DNA from 3 places in the Agrobacterium larrymoorei genome. Region 2 is predicted to be linked to each of the others. Evidence: predicted binding sites of a transcription regulator. Region 2 holds the regulator's gene; each other region holds the start of a gene.

Region 1 (4,927 bases), 120 kb from region 2:
CGTGGCTCAAGTCGGAAACGGTGATGGAGCTGCCGACAGAAAGCTGCTCTTCGAGCTTTTCGCGGACATCTGCCGGAATTTCGATGCGATCCAGCACTGCGCTCAACTGGTCATAGCCGCCCGGCGCATCGGCCACGTCGATGCCGAGGCGTTTGCGTGCGGCGAGCGGAATGTGGTTTTCCAGCGTCAGGCCATTCCATTCGGCCCTGTCGCCATCAATGTCGATGACTTCGAAGAAATGGGTGCCGAGAGCGATATTCGGCTGCTTGATATGGATCGGGGCTTCGAACAGAGGTTTGAAGTTCTGGCGCACCATCAACTGGCCATTCGGTGCTGCATCTTCTCCGGCGGAGGCGTAGAGGGCGTCGACGAATTCGTCCGTCAATAATGGGCCGGTTGTCTTCAGGTTCTTCCAGCGCTTGTAGCCGTTGGCGGCATTGACGGTCATTTCGCCCGCATAACCATCCGCAACACCGGCATCGAAACCGAGACTGGTGAGAAGGCGCTGAACGTCCATGATTTTTTCACGGTCGCCCCGCCGTGTGATGAGAATGCGCAACGGGGCGCCCGTTGCGCGCGGTGAGGCCTTGGTGGGAACGGAACTCGTCTTCTCGTTCACGGCCACTTCCACCAGCTTCAGCGACGCATCGAATGTTGCCGGGCGCATTTCCACATCGGAAAGCAGCCGCCCCTCATCGGCATCTTTCGGCTGAAGCAGGGCAGGGTGATCGATCCGTTGCAACGAGACATCCGCGCCCGAAACGATGACGTGGACGCCGCGCGCGGTTATGCCATAGAGCGATTTGGCGAACTTGCTGGGCAGACGGATACAGCCGTGAGAGGCCGGATAGTTCGGCACATTGCCTTCATGCAGCGCGATGCCGGACCATGTCAGCCGCTGCATGAATGGCATGGGAGCGGCGGAATAGATGTTGGATTCGTGATATTTGCGCTTGTCCAGAATGGAGAAGATGCCGCTCGGCGTATCATGCCCCGCCTTGCCGGTGGACACTCTGGAAGTGGCGACGATCTCTCCATCTTCATAGAGGGAAAGCGTCTGCTCGTTCTTCGAGACGACGACCTGCAGGCTGCGCGCATCCCTGGCGGTGGCCGCTTGCACAAAAACGGAAGTGGATAGGAGGCAGGCTCCTACAAAGGCACGCAACATCATGTCTGCTCCAACGCGGTACAAAGCATGCCGCCAAAAATCGAGGCGGCAAGGGAGGCTCATGGCGCGAAAAACTGCGCCGCTTCAACGGTGGAGCATATGCGTGCTCATTTAATGAAGTTTTTAAATACCCTTCACGAAGGCGTGTTTATCGTTACTTTTTAGCGCCGAACGTATAGCCGGTTTCGACGGTGCCCTTGCCGAATTTTTCCCGCAGCTTGTCCATGGCTGCCTCCGCCGCGGCGCGTCGGCCTGCGGATTTATCGACCAGATCGGGAGGGTCGGCGAGAGCGGGATCGCACAGGTCGGTCACGCCGATGCCGATCAGGCGGAACTTGGTGCCATCAGTCTCTTTTTCCAAAAGCGAAAGGCCGGTGCGGAATATTCTATCGGCAAGCTGGGTCGGGTCCTCCAGCCTGCGGTTGCGCGTGCGGGATTTGAAGTCGGATGTCTTCATCTTGAGGACGACAGTGTGCCCGGCCGTCGCATTCTTCTTCAACCGCCAGGCGACCTTTTCCGAAAGCGAACGCAGGATCGGCACAAGATCGTCATGGCGCGAAATGTCATTGAAGAATGTGGTTTCGGAAGAAACGCTCTTGGCCGGATCATTGGTATGGACCTCGCGGTCATCAATGCCGCGTGCAAGGCGGAACAGGCGCTGGCCCATGGAGCCATATTTGCGCATCAGTTCCGTCTCTTCCATCTCCTGCAACTGCGAGATCATGCGAATGCCATCCGCCTCGAGCGTTGCGGCAAAAGCTTTGCCGACACCCCAAATCGTGGTGACCGGACGCGTGGCCAAAAAGGCCGTCGCCTCCTTTTCGCCAATCACCGAAAAACCGCGCGGCTTCTGAAGATCGGAGGCCACCTTTGCCAGAAACTTGCAGTAGGACAGGCCGACGGAAACGCTGATCCCGATTTCCTTTTCCACCCGCCGGGCAAAATTGGCAAGAACGCGGGCAGGGGGATCGTGGTGCAAACGCTCGGTGCCGGAGAGATCGAGAAACGCTTCATCGATCGACAGCGGCTGCACGAGCGGCGTCAAATCCTGCATCATCGCGCGGATCTGCCTTCCGACGAGGCTGTATTTCTCCATGTTCGGCTTTATCACCACCGCATCCGGGCAGGCTTCGAGCGCCTTGAACATCGGCATGGCGGAACGCACGCCGTGGATGCGGGCGATGTAACAGGCAGTCGAAACCACACCCCGCTTGCCGCCGCCGATGATCAAGGGCTTGTCGGCGAGGTCCGGGTTGTCGCGCTTCTCGACGGAAGCATAAAAGGCATCGCAGTCGATATGCGCGATGGTGAGATCATAAAGCTCGGCGTGATAGAGCAGGCGCGGACTGCCACATTTCCGACAACGCCTAAACGCCTCCGGCTGGCCAGCCAGACAATCACGACAGAAACCGGGATCGTAGTTCAAAATCGCGGGCATGGCCAAGAAACAAAAAGAGAACGGTCTTGACCATAATCCTTTGCCAATGCCACCTCAAGTGGATAAGCTTCTTGTACAATATTTGATGACGTTTTCAAAAAGCCTGACTGATAGGCATTATTTCGGCGCGTCCAGCGAACCGTCGGGAAAGGAAACGGTATGACGAAGAAATACGAAAAAGAGTTGAGTCTTGAAGCGCTTGCCGCAATGCCGGATGAGGAACTCGATTATTCAGACATCCCCGAACTGGATGAGAACTTCTGGGCGAACGCAAAGTATGTGGAGCCTGAGGGAACACAGCAGATCACGCTTCGGGTGAAGAAGTCGGTTGTCGAGGCTTACAAGTCGACGGGCAAGGGCTATCAAACGCGCATGAACAGTGTGCTCGAATCCTACGCAACAACCGTATTGAAGCAGCGTTCGCGCCAGTCTTGAAGCTTCAATAGACCCCGGAATCCAGCCCGGGTCCAGAATAACGATGCCATGCCGCCTGTACGTCTTCCGGCTTGCAGCCGGTGGCTTCGCAGAAAGCCAGGAGGTCCGGTTCGTGGCTCATGATGAAATCCGTCAGGCCCGCGAGAAAGCCGGGGTCGCTGAAAGCCTGGCGCAGCATGTTGGGTTGCAGGCCGCTCAGCGCGAGGAAACGGGCAAGCATATCCGGCTCGTTCGCAAGCCAGCCAAGTATGGCGGTTACCGTTTCCTCGGGGTCTCTGGTGGTCAACTTGCCGCTTTTTGTATCACGCAACATTTCTTTACCCGAGTTACCTATTTCTCAACCAAATCGCCCTAGCATACTGCGCGGGGGATAATGGAATCGGTTCTGCGACAACTTATATGTCCAGAGGAAGGTTTCAAAGCGGAACAAGGACTGCCACCATGCCCAAGCAGGTCATGATAGTTGAAGACAACGAGCTGAACATGAAGCTCTTTCGCGATCTGATCGAGGCATCCGGCTATACCACGATCCAGACCCGCAATGGCATGGAAGCGCTTGACCTTGCGCGCAAGCACCGGCCCGATCTTATTCTCATGGATATTCAGCTGCCTGAAGTCTCCGGCCTTGAAGTCACCAAATGGCTCAAGGAAGATGACGAACTGCATGTGATTCCAGTGATTGCGGTTACGGCTTTTGCGATGAAGGGGGATGAGGAGCGTATTCGCCAAGGCGGATGCGAGGCCTATGTTTCCAAGCCAATTTCCGTTCCGAAATTCATAGAGACGATAAAAACATATCTCGGCGATGCATAAGGCGACAGGGGCGAGCCAATGACTGCTAGAATTCTGGTCGTCGACGACATTCCAGCTAATGTGAAATTTCTGGAAGCGCGTCTGCTCGCTGAATATTTTGATGTCGTCTGCGCCGAAAATGGCCGCAGGGCATTGGAAATCTGTAACCGGGAGCAGGTGGATGTCATTCTGCTCGACATCATGATGCCGGATATGGATGGCTTCGAGGTGTGCGAGCGTCTCAAAGCCAATCCCAAGACAGCGCATATCCCGGTCGTGATGGTGACGGCGCTCGACCAGCCTTCGGACCGCGTGCGCGGCTTGAAAGCCGGTGCCGATGATTTTTTGACGAAGCCGGTCAATGACCTGCAACTCATATCCCGCGTGAAAAGCCTAGCGCGCCTGAAAACGATGAGCGACGAGATGCGTGGCCGCGCCGCAACCGCGAAGACCATCGGCCTCGAAGACGCCATTGGTGAAGATGGTCACATCGAAAAGCCCGGCAAGGTGTTGCTGGTCGATGGCCGCGCGAGTTCTCAGGAACGCATCATCAAGGCTTTGAAACCTGCGGCGGAAGTCGTGGCGATCACCGATCCCGGCAATGCCCTGTTCGAGGCAGCCGAGAACCCGTACGAGCTGGTGATCATCAACTCGAATTTCGATAATTTCGATCCGCTGCGCCTGTGTTCGCAGCTGCGCTCGCTGGACCGAACGCGTTTCCTGCCGCTACTGCTCGTAACGGAGCAGGGGGATGACAATATGGTCATCCGCTCGCTGGAACTCGGGGTCAATGATTACATCGTGCGCCCGGTCGATCCGAACGAGTTGGTGGCGCGCACGCTGACGCAGGTTAAGCGCAAGCGCTTCAACGACCGTCTGCGCGAGAGCCTGAACCACACGATGGAACTGGCGGTCATCGATGGCCTGACAGGCCTCAACAACCGCCGTTACCTCGATACCCATCTCAAGACGCTGTTCAACCGTGCTGCCACCCGTGGCCGCCCGCTTTCCGTCTGCATTACCGATATCGACCGCTTCAAGCAGGTGAACGATACCTATGGGCATGATGCCGGTGATGAAGTTCTGCGCGAATT
Region 2 (4,927 bases):
TAAGCCTGATGATAACGGGGAGCAGACCATGTCAACGCAGCGGTCCTATGCATTGACGGACAGGCAGCGCCAGGAGGCTCGTCGCCAGATGCTTTCAGCTTTTGAAAAGGACAATATCTTTACCTGCCAGAAGAATGCCTGGTGCGCAGCCAGGCATGGAAGCGGCGTGAAAATTGCCGTTCTGTCCAATAGCGCTCTCGCTGGCACGGCCTGTGATGTGGCGGACATTGTCGTCAGCTCGCGCTTCGTGCCTTTTTCGCAGTGTAAATCAGGCGCGATCTTGATTACCAACAACACGCTGCGCCGCACAGGTTCGCTCGAGCTTTGGCTCAACGCGAACGTTTCTCCAGTTGGACGTGCGAGGGCGGCGATGGATGGTGCTGGCAGACCTTGGTCTCTGCATCGCAGCTATGATTGGCGCGCCAAGAGTTTCGATAATTCTCTGCCGCCGCACATCGAAAATATGCTGGCGGCAGGCGGCTGATCAAGATCCGATGCGGAAGTCCTCGATGATTTCGCCGGTCGATGCGGCTTCCTGCTCATGTTCGGGGTCTCGCCATGGTTCCAGCAGCGCTGCTTTTTCCCACTCCCGCATTGCGGACAGGTTCAGAAGCCGGTTTTTGTATGCTTCGGAAGCGGGCGACAGGCTGGTTCCGTAAGTCCTGAAGCGGAAGGCAACCGGGCAAAAGAATGCGTCTACAGCGGTAAAACGCTCTCCCGCCAGAAACGGGCCGCCGAAGGTTTGCAGGCCCTGCTGCCACAAGGCGTCGATACGGGCGATATCACTGCTAAGGGACGGCGAGGGTGCGTGCGGGCGAATGCGCAAGCCGACGCTCATGGGATGCAGGTTGCGCAGAGATTGAAAGCCGGAATGCATCTCCGCGGTAACGGACCGCGACCACGCGCGCGCCGTCTTATCCTGCGCCCAAACGCCTTCGTGGCTTTCGGCAAGATATTCAGCAATGGCCAGCGTGTCCCAAACCGTAACGTCGCCATCGATCAGGCACGGAACTTTGCCGGTGGGCGAGAACCAAGTGAAGTCGTTCTTAGGGTCGGGATCGTTGAAGGGAGCCAGCTTTTCGTTGAATGGAATATTCAAGGTCTGCATCAGCGCCCAGGGCCGAAGCGACCATGACGAATAGTTCTTGTTGGCTATATAAAGATCGTACATCGCGGGACCCCTCTAGTATCGATTACAGATAGCATGTCTTGAGCTTCGTAACGCACCAGCGACAGGCAATACAGGCGTCTTTAGCGATGAGTGTCTTCAAACTATTTGATGATTGAGTTTTCTTGTCAGCAAGACCCATAGGCCTGGTCAGGCTAAATTAATTATCGAACCTCTTTGCCTGAAAATTGTTTGGTTTGGCTGTGTAACCGAACAAGGAGGACCACGCATGGAAACCAGAACCGGAGGCTGCTTCTGCGGCAAAGTAAAATTCTCCGTATCGGGCGAACCATATCGTGTTGGAATCTGCCATTGCATGGATTGCCGCAAACATCACGGCGCACTCTTTCACGCATCGGCGATTTTTCCGGAAGACGCGGTACGGATCGAAGGCGAAACTGGCAGCTATAACGGACGCTTCTTTTGCCAGAATTGCGGCTCTCCCGTTTTCGGCAAAAGCGATGATGAAATCGAACTCAATATTGGCTCTTTCGATTCCACCAATCAGTTCGAACCGACATATGAGTTATGGACAATCCGTCGCGAGGCGTGGTTGCCGGATTTTCCGATGATGAAGCAATATGACCGGAATCGTGAAGCAGAAAGCCGGGAAGAGCAGGGGCGCTGAAAGAAGGCGCGTCCCAGCGGGGCGCGATGCACTTAACTAACGATACGTCGCTCGGGCTGATTTTATCAATCATGCTCGGCGCTTCACCAAAACTTTCTGCACCCCTTCTCGACTCGCTAACAAGCAGATGAGCTTCGAGGACAATATTTGGCTGGTACCAAGCGCTCTGGAAGCGACCCTCTTACCATTCGTTCCATCAACACTGCGCCAATCTCAACGGCGAATTCTTTGGTGCCAAGTATGTCGCAGATCGCCCTCGAAAGCTAAAACGCACTCTCAGGAATCTCCGAACATCTGTAACCAATGTGTCCGGTCTTTCCAGCGCCGTGAAGAACGCACAACCACCACGCCCGGAAATATCTCACAGCGTCGCCGGAATATAGGGCTTACTGAAGAAGCAACTACGCACCTTCAGTTAGATGTTCCAAGCACAAGCCTGTCGCGCCTCAACTCAATGATAGCGCCGGATGAGACCAACCAGCTTGCCCTGAATCTTCACCCGGTCAGGTCCGAAAATTCTGGTTTCGTAAGCCGGGTTGGCCGCCTCGAGAGCGATCGACGCGCCTTTGCGGCGGAAGCGCTTGAGGGTTGCTTCTTCGTCATCCACGAGCGCAACGATAATATCACCGGGGCTTGCGGTGCTGCCATTGCGGATAATGACGGTGTCGCCGTCGAAAATCCCTGCCTCGATCATCGAGTCACCCTTGACCTCGAGGGCGTAATGCTCGCCGCTGCCTAGCATGTCCATCGGTACGGCAACGTCATGCGTATTGTTCTGAATTGCGGAAATCGGCACACCTGCGGCAATCCGGCCCATGACGGGAACTGTTACGGCACCGGAAAGCGCATCATTTGCGGGTTTGGGCGCAGGCGCTGGCTCTGGCGCTTTCGGCTTGCCGAGACTGCCTTCGATAACGCTTGGCGAAAAGCCGCGCTGGGGTTTCTGCGAAGGAGGCGTATAAGCCTCCGGCAGCTTGATGACTTCCAGCGCTCTGGCGCGATTGGGAAGCCGGCGGATGAAACCGCGTTCTTCCAAAGCAGTGATCAGCCGGTGGATGCCGGATTTTGAAGCCAGGTCGAGTGCATCCTTCATCTCATCGAAAGATGGAGGCACGCCGGATTCCTTCATTCGCTCATGAATGAAGAGAAGCAGTTCCTGCTGTTTGCGCGTGAGCATGAAGAAACACCCTTGGACTGTGTGGCGAAGATTCGCGAAACAAATACAGAACGAACACTATATGTTCCATATGTGTTCTGCAATCCCTTAAAATTTCGCTAAGTCTCAGGTTGTGAAATTTTCTTCGTGAAAAGCAACCAGGCGCATTGGCTGATGACACCGAAGGCCCTTGCTGATATGGCGTGCGCACAACGAACCGGCCTCGCCGGATGCTCTTAAAAACGGGCGCTACTCTGGAATTGTGAGGAAGACGATGACTGCGAAGAACAATCTTAAAGTGGTGGCCGGTGAAGGTGCGGGCGCCGTATCGTTTTGCAATACCGAGCGCTTTTCGCTGATTGCCGGGCCTTGCCAGATGGAGAGCCGGGATCATGCCTTCATGATTGCGGGAACGTTGAAAGAGCTTTGCGCGAAGCTCGGCGTCGGCCTTGTGTACAAGTCCTCGTTCGATAAGGCCAACAGGACATCCCTGTCCGGCAAGCGCGGCATCGGTCTCGATAACGCCATGGAGATTTTTGCCGATCTGAAAAAGGAATTCGGCTTTCCTGTTTTGACGGATATCCACACCGAAGAACAGTGCGCCGTCGTTGCGCAGACGGTCGATATTCTCCAGATTCCCGCGTTCCTCAGCCGCCAGACGGACCTTCTTGTTGCTGCCGCCAAGACTGGTCGCGTAATCAACGTCAAGAAGGGCCAGTTTCTTGCGCCCTGGGACATGAAGAATGTGCTGGCCAAGCTGAATGAAAGCGGCAACCCGAATGTGCTGTTATGCGAACGCGGCGCTTCCTTCGGCTATAACACACTGGTTTCCGACATGCGTTCGCTTCCGATCATGGCATCGCTCGGCGCACCTGTGGTGTTCGATGCAACGCATTCCGTTCAGCAGCCGGGTGGGCAGGGTGGTTCCACAGGCGGGCAGCGTGAGTTCGTTGAAACGCTTTCGCGCGCCGCTGTTGCAGTTGGCATCGCGGGGCTGTTCGTCGAGACGCATGAAGATCCCGACAATGCGCCTTCCGATGGCCCGAACATGGTTCACCTTAAGGACATGCCGAAGCTTCTGGAAAAACTTTTGGCCTTCGATGCGATTTCCAAGGCGGCCTGATTTCGTCCTAATCGATTTTTATAAGGTGGCGGACGCCTCGCATGGGGCGTCGTCATTGTAATTTCTTACGCTTCGTCTACAGCGAAAAGGCAATTACATCCGAGTCGTCGTTAAGTATCGTTCTACTGCGCATCTTCGCTGAAAACGGCTTCACAGCCTTGCCGATGCGCTCTAAGACAAGCGACTGAAACCATCTGTTCCAGTCCCAAGGGAGAGACCATGACAGCCATTACCGATATCATCGCACGCGAAATCCTCGACAGCCGCGGCAACCCCACCGTTGAAGTGGACGTGTACCTCGAAGACGGTTCCTTCGGCCGCGCCGCCGTTCCATCGGGCGCTTCCACCGGTGCCCACGAGGCAGTCGAGCTGCGCGATGGCGGCAAGCGCTATCTCGGTAAGGGCGTTGAAAAGGCCGTTGAAGCCGTCAACACGGAAATCTTCGATGCGCTCGGCGGTTTCGATGCCGAAAGCCAAATCCATATCGACCAGACGCTGATCGCGCTCGATGGTACGCCGAACAAGTCTCGCCTCGGCGCGAACGCCATTCTCGGCGTTTCGCTCGCTGTTGCCAAGGCTGCTGCCGAAACGACAGGCCTGCCGCTTTACCGCTACGTCGGCGGCCCGAACGCGCATCTGCTGCCCGTTCCGATGATGAACATCATCAATGGCGGCGCGCATGCCGATAACCCGATCGACTTCCAGGAATTCATGATCATGCCGGTTGGCGCGGAAAGCATCCGTGACGCCGTGCGTATCGGTGCGGAAATTTTCCACGTTCTGAAAAAGGAACTGGCAGCACAGGGCCACAACACCAATGTTGGTGACGAAGGCGGCTTCGCGCCTGGCCTG
Region 3 (4,927 bases), 1.5 Mb from region 2:
TACGCTCTGGCCGATCCTTGCGCTCGCCGCGATCATGACGCTCATTGCGGTTGTTGCCGCGGCCGTTGTTGTTGTCCGGACGTCCGCCTTCGCGCTTGCGATCACCGTCGCGGTTGAAGTTCTGACGGTTGCCCTGACGGCCCTCGCCTGCGTCGCCGCGACGCTCTCCTTCACCGCGATTACCTTCGCCACGGTTACCGGCATTGCGGTTGCCCGGACGGCGATTGTCGGTGCGCTGGTTGTCGTTGCGGCCACCCGGACGCCACAGCAGAACCGGCTTCGGCTCGGCATTCTCGGTGGCAGCGTCGTCGGCCTTGGCCTCGGCAGGTGCCTCGTCCGTCTTGGCTTCGGTCGCAACTTCCGCAGAAGCTTCGCCTTCGGAAGTTTCCTCGGCATCTGCATCGTCATGCGCTGTTTCTTCGGCGGGAGCGGCTTCGGTTGCCTCTACCTTGGTGGCATCACCGCTCTGGCTGGCGAGGAAGCTTGCTGCCTCTTCTGCCGAAACCTGATCGGCGCGGTAGCCAAGACCCTTCAGAATCTCTTCCATATCGTCCAGCGTCGCACCAAGGATCGACAGCATCGCTGTCGTGGTGGTGAAGCGGCGACCGTCATATGCGCCTTCAGGGCGCGGCTGTGTGCCGGGCTTCCACTGGAGCAGCGGACGGATCAGGTCGGCCAGACGCTCAAGAATATCGATGCGGACGGCGCGTTTGCCGAGGAAGCGGAAACCGGCCAGCTTGTAGAACATGCGTTCATAGCTGGAATCCGTAACGACAGAGGTACGACCGGCTGCCAGAACCGGGATGAGATCGCCATAGCCGGGCTTGCCGAGACCATCATTTTTCAACGCCCAGAGAAGCGTAACGAGTTCTGCGGGTGCCGGCTTTAGCAGCGCAGGCAGGAAAACATGGTAAGCGCCGAAGCGGATGCCATAGCGGCGCATGGAGGCGCGCGCATCCTGATCCAGCGTCTTGACCTCTTCCGCCACATCGCGACGGAAAAGCACGCCGAGATTTTCGACCAGCTGGAAGGCAAGGCCCTTTGCCAGGCCCTGAAGGTCTTCGGCACGGGAAATATCGTCCAGAGGCTTCAGCACGGTGGCAATCTGGTGGTTTACGAAGCGCTCGATACGGGCAACGGCGTGATCGCGCGCATTGCCGTTCAGCTGCTCGTCCGCCAGAATGATGACGCGCGGCTTCATGATATTGTCACCGGCGGTCAGGCGTGCGACCGGGTCGCCCAGCCAACGGACCAAACCGTCCGAGCTCAAGGCGAGATCGCCATTGCCGCTGGCATGGAGACGCGCAGCGCGAGCCTCGAATTCCAACGCCAGCGCCTTTTGCGCAGCCGCTTGCACGGCCTTGGCATCTGGACCTTCGGTTCCCGCAACCGGCGTAAACCGGAATCCCGCCAATTGACCGACATGATGTCCTTCTACGAAGACATCACCATTCACACTGATTTCAGCTTCAAGCATCGCATTCTCTCTTAGGCGCCTCATGAGCACAGATGTCCTGCGATCAACAAAGCGTTTCGTCAACCTTTCATGTAGCGCATCGGACAATCGATCCTCGATTTCCCGTGTCTTTTCTTGCCAGTGTGTCGGATCGGCAAGCCATCCTGGGCGGTTCGATACATACGTCCATGTTCTGATCTGCGCAATCCTTGCAGAAAGCGTATCGATCTCGCCGTCCGTCCGGTCTGCTCGGCGCACCTGTTCGGCCATGAAATTCTCATTGACCGTGCCGCGTTTGACGAGATCGAAATAGAGCGTCGAAATCAGATCGGCATGTTGTGCAGGCGCGATGCGGCGATAATCCGGCAAGGCGCAGGCTTCCCACAATCTTTCAACACGTTCGGCGGTTGTCGTAATGTCGATGATCTCGGGATAGCGCGACAGATATTCCAGCGATTGCTGGTCGATAGCGGGAAGCGCTCTGGACAGTCCCTGAACCGTTGGCGCGGCATCGAGGCTCGCCTGAAGATTTCTGATAGACGAGAAATCGAAGTTCTTCGTGCGCCATTGCAGCACTTTGACCGGATCGAACTCATGTGATTCGATGCGCTCGACCAGCTCGTCATCCAGCGGATCGACGCGACCCGTCACGCCAAACGTGCCGTCGCGCAGATGGCGACCCGCGCGCCCGGCGATCTGGCCCATTTCAGCCGGATTAAGATTGCGGAACTGGTAGCCGTCAAATTTGCGATCCTGGGCGAAGGCGACATGGTCGACATCGAGATTGAGGCCCATGCCGATAGCGTCGGTCGCTACCAGATATTCGACATCACCGTTCTGATAGAGGCCAACCTGCGCATTGCGGGTGCGCGGGGAGAGGGCGCCAAGCACCACCGCAGCCCCGCCGCGCTGACGGCGGACCAGCTCCGCGATGGCGTAAACCTCGTCTGCAGAGAAAGCCACGATGGCCGTGCGCTGGGGCAGGCGGGTGATTTTCTTCGAGCCGGCGTAAAATAGCTGCGACAGGCGAGGGCGCTCGACCATGACGATGCCGGGCAGCAGCTTTTCGAGGATCGGGCGCATGGTTCCCGCACCCAGCAGCAGTGTTTCTTCCCTGCCGCGCAGATGGAGTACGCGGTCGGTGAAGATATGCCCGCGTTCCAGATCACCCGCCAGCTGCACTTCGTCGATGGCAACGAAAGCGGCATTCGTCTCGCGCGGCATGGCTTCCACGGTGCAGACAGAATATTTGGCGCGTGGAGGGGAAATCTTCTCTTCGCCGGTAATCAGCGCCACATTGGGCGCACCGACCTTTTCCACCAGCCGCGTATAGACCTCGCGGGCCAAGAGGCGCAGTGGCAGACCGATAACGCCGCTTCCATGCGCCACCATGCGTTCGATGGCATAATGGGTCTTGCCGGTATTTGTCGGTCCAAGAACGGCCGTCACACCGCGGCCGCTCAAGATCATGGGGCGAAAATTCAACGTACTATCCGCGAAATCGAAGACACTCAATGTTTGAAGCCAGATGCGTGCAGAGCATTCGGCCTCTTTCTCCACACATGGCAATCGCGAGCGGCAAAGGCAAGGCGGAAAGCGAGAATGCTCGCCGCGGATGCAATTTCATCTGTAAAAACCGGCTAAAACGCCGAATAGCAGTGGCTGAAGAACAGGTTGAGAACGAATCGGAGACGAATCGCTGACTCGTGATGATTCAGGATTTGTTCACGGCAAGATGTGGGTCTCGTTATTCAACCCAACACCAGATGCTGAATCAGAAAATCCTGTTTTAAAGCGGTTGCCCGGTCAAAAGCTTCGGTCCGTTGCGGTCTGCCGTGCCTGCGGCCTGACCGATGAAATAGGATTTCAAACCCGGAATTCTGTCCACGACACCGAGTCCGAAATCGCGCGCGATGCGGATCGGCCCGACATCGTTGGAGAACAACCGGTTCAGGACATCGGTGGTGACGCCCATCCGCACCGTATCGAAGCGGCGCCAGGACTGGTATCGCTCGAGAACGTTCAGGGAGCCGATATCGAGGCCGAGGCGATCTGCTTCGACAACGGTTTCCGCCAAAGCGGCTACATCCTTGAAACCAAGATTGAGGCCCTGACCGGAAATCGGATGGATGCCGTGGGCCGCATCACCCGCAAGCGCAATGCGCGGTGCCACGAAGGCTCGGGCGAGCGTCAGGCCAAGAGGAAACGCACGGCGAGGGCCAACGGGCCGTACCGTTCCGAGTTTATGGCCGAAGCGGCGTTCCAGTTCTTCTTCGAAAACCAGATCGTCCGAAGCGACCAATCGGTCAGCGTCAGCAGTCCGCTCAGTCCAGACGAGGGAGGAGCGGTTGCCCTTGAGCGGCAGGATTGCAAAGGGGCCGGAAGGCAGGAAATGCTCTTCCGCACAGCCATCGTGGGGACGCTCGTGCTCGACGGTCGTGACGATGCCGGACTGGTCGTATTTCCATTCCACCGTCTTGATGCCAGCCATGGTCCGCAGGGCGGAACGAACGCCGTCGCAGGCAACAAGGAGACGGGTTTCCAACGAAGAACCATCGGAAAGGGAAATCACATTGCTTTGCGCACCCGCACTAAAGCCGGAAACGCTTAGGCCATGACGGATAGTGATGCCGAGGCGTTCGCAAACACCGCGCAACGCGCCGACCATGGCGACATTCGGAATCATATGCGCAAATGGCTGGCCATCGGCGACATCGCCGTCGAAGGTCAGGAAGACGGGACGTACCGGGTCGGAGGTTCTGGAATCGGTCACGATCATCTTATTGATCGGCTGCGCTTCCGGTTTCAACTCTTCCCAGATGCCAAAGACTTCAAGCATGCGTGTGGCTGCAGCAATGATGGCGGAGGCGCGAACGTCTTTTTTCCAGACGTCCTCGGGCGCAGCCTCGATCACCTGAACATCAAGATGCGGAGAAGCCTGTTTGATGGCGACGGCAACACTCAGGCCGACATATCCGCCTCCGGCAATCACGACATCATGCATTGCGTCTTCTCCTGCATTCTTGTGAATATACACGCCGCACTATAGACCATCAGTTTACGTCTTCATACAGCCGGAGCCTGCCGAAATGTCGCGCACTTCACAGTCGTCAAGTCCCATGGAAAATCTGCTTTCCACGCTCGACCTTGAAAAGCTTGAGGAAAACCTCTTCCGCGGCATCAGCCCGCAAGTGGGATGGCAGCGCGTTTTCGGCGGTCAGGTCATCGCCCAGGCCCTGATGGCCGCTCAGCGCACGGTTGATGATGATCGTTATGTTCACTCTCTCCATGCCTATTTCATGCGTCCTGGCGATCCGTTGGTTCCGATCATCTATCAGGTAGATCGAATCCGCGACGGATCAAGCTTTGCGACGCGGCGCATCGTCGCGATCCAGCACGGGCACGCCATATTCTCCATGTCCGCCTCGTTCCAGATCGAAGAGGGCGGGTTCGATCATCAGAGCATCATTC

Evidence for each region. The regulator LexA, encoded in region 2, represses DNA repair genes until DNA is damaged. The targets are predictions, from matches to a motif close to TGTTCNNNNTGTGTTCNG.
Region 1: CFBP5473_RS09110 (DNA polymerase IV) is a predicted target of LexA. The motif match lies at 2,612-2,629, and genes of this name have one in related genera.
Region 3: CFBP5473_RS01455 (helicase-related protein) is a predicted target of LexA. The motif match lies at 3,122-3,139, and genes of this name have one in related genera.

Annotation. Positions count from the first base shown of each region.
Region 1 is NZ_CP039691.1:1,901,552-1,906,478, reverse strand. Features, by position in the region: gene CFBP5473_RS09115 (L,D-transpeptidase family protein) at 1-1,171, opposite strand, end outside; gene CFBP5473_RS09110 (DNA polymerase IV) at 1,323-2,606, opposite strand; gene CFBP5473_RS09105 (BrnA antitoxin family protein) at 2,766-3,041, shown strand; gene CFBP5473_RS09100 (DUF3572 domain-containing protein) at 3,046-3,354, opposite strand; gene CFBP5473_RS09095 (response regulator) at 3,483-3,854, shown strand; gene CFBP5473_RS09090 (PleD family two-component system response regulator) at 3,873-4,927, shown strand, end outside.
Region 2 is NZ_CP039691.1:1,780,017-1,784,943, reverse strand. Features, by position in the region: gene CFBP5473_RS08510 (ComEC/Rec2 family competence protein) at 1-484, shown strand, start outside; gene CFBP5473_RS08505 (glutathione S-transferase family protein) at 485-1,171, opposite strand; gene CFBP5473_RS08500 (GFA family protein) at 1,398-1,796, shown strand; gene lexA (transcriptional repressor LexA) at 2,248-2,973, opposite strand; gene kdsA (3-deoxy-8-phosphooctulonate synthase) at 3,227-4,075, shown strand; gene eno (phosphopyruvate hydratase) at 4,295-4,927, shown strand, end outside.
Region 3 is NZ_CP039691.1:314,801-319,727, forward strand. Features, by position in the region: gene CFBP5473_RS01455 (helicase-related protein) at 1-2,926, opposite strand, end outside; gene CFBP5473_RS01460 (ubiquinone biosynthesis hydroxylase) at 3,246-4,460, opposite strand; gene tesB (acyl-CoA thioesterase II) at 4,546-4,927, shown strand, end outside.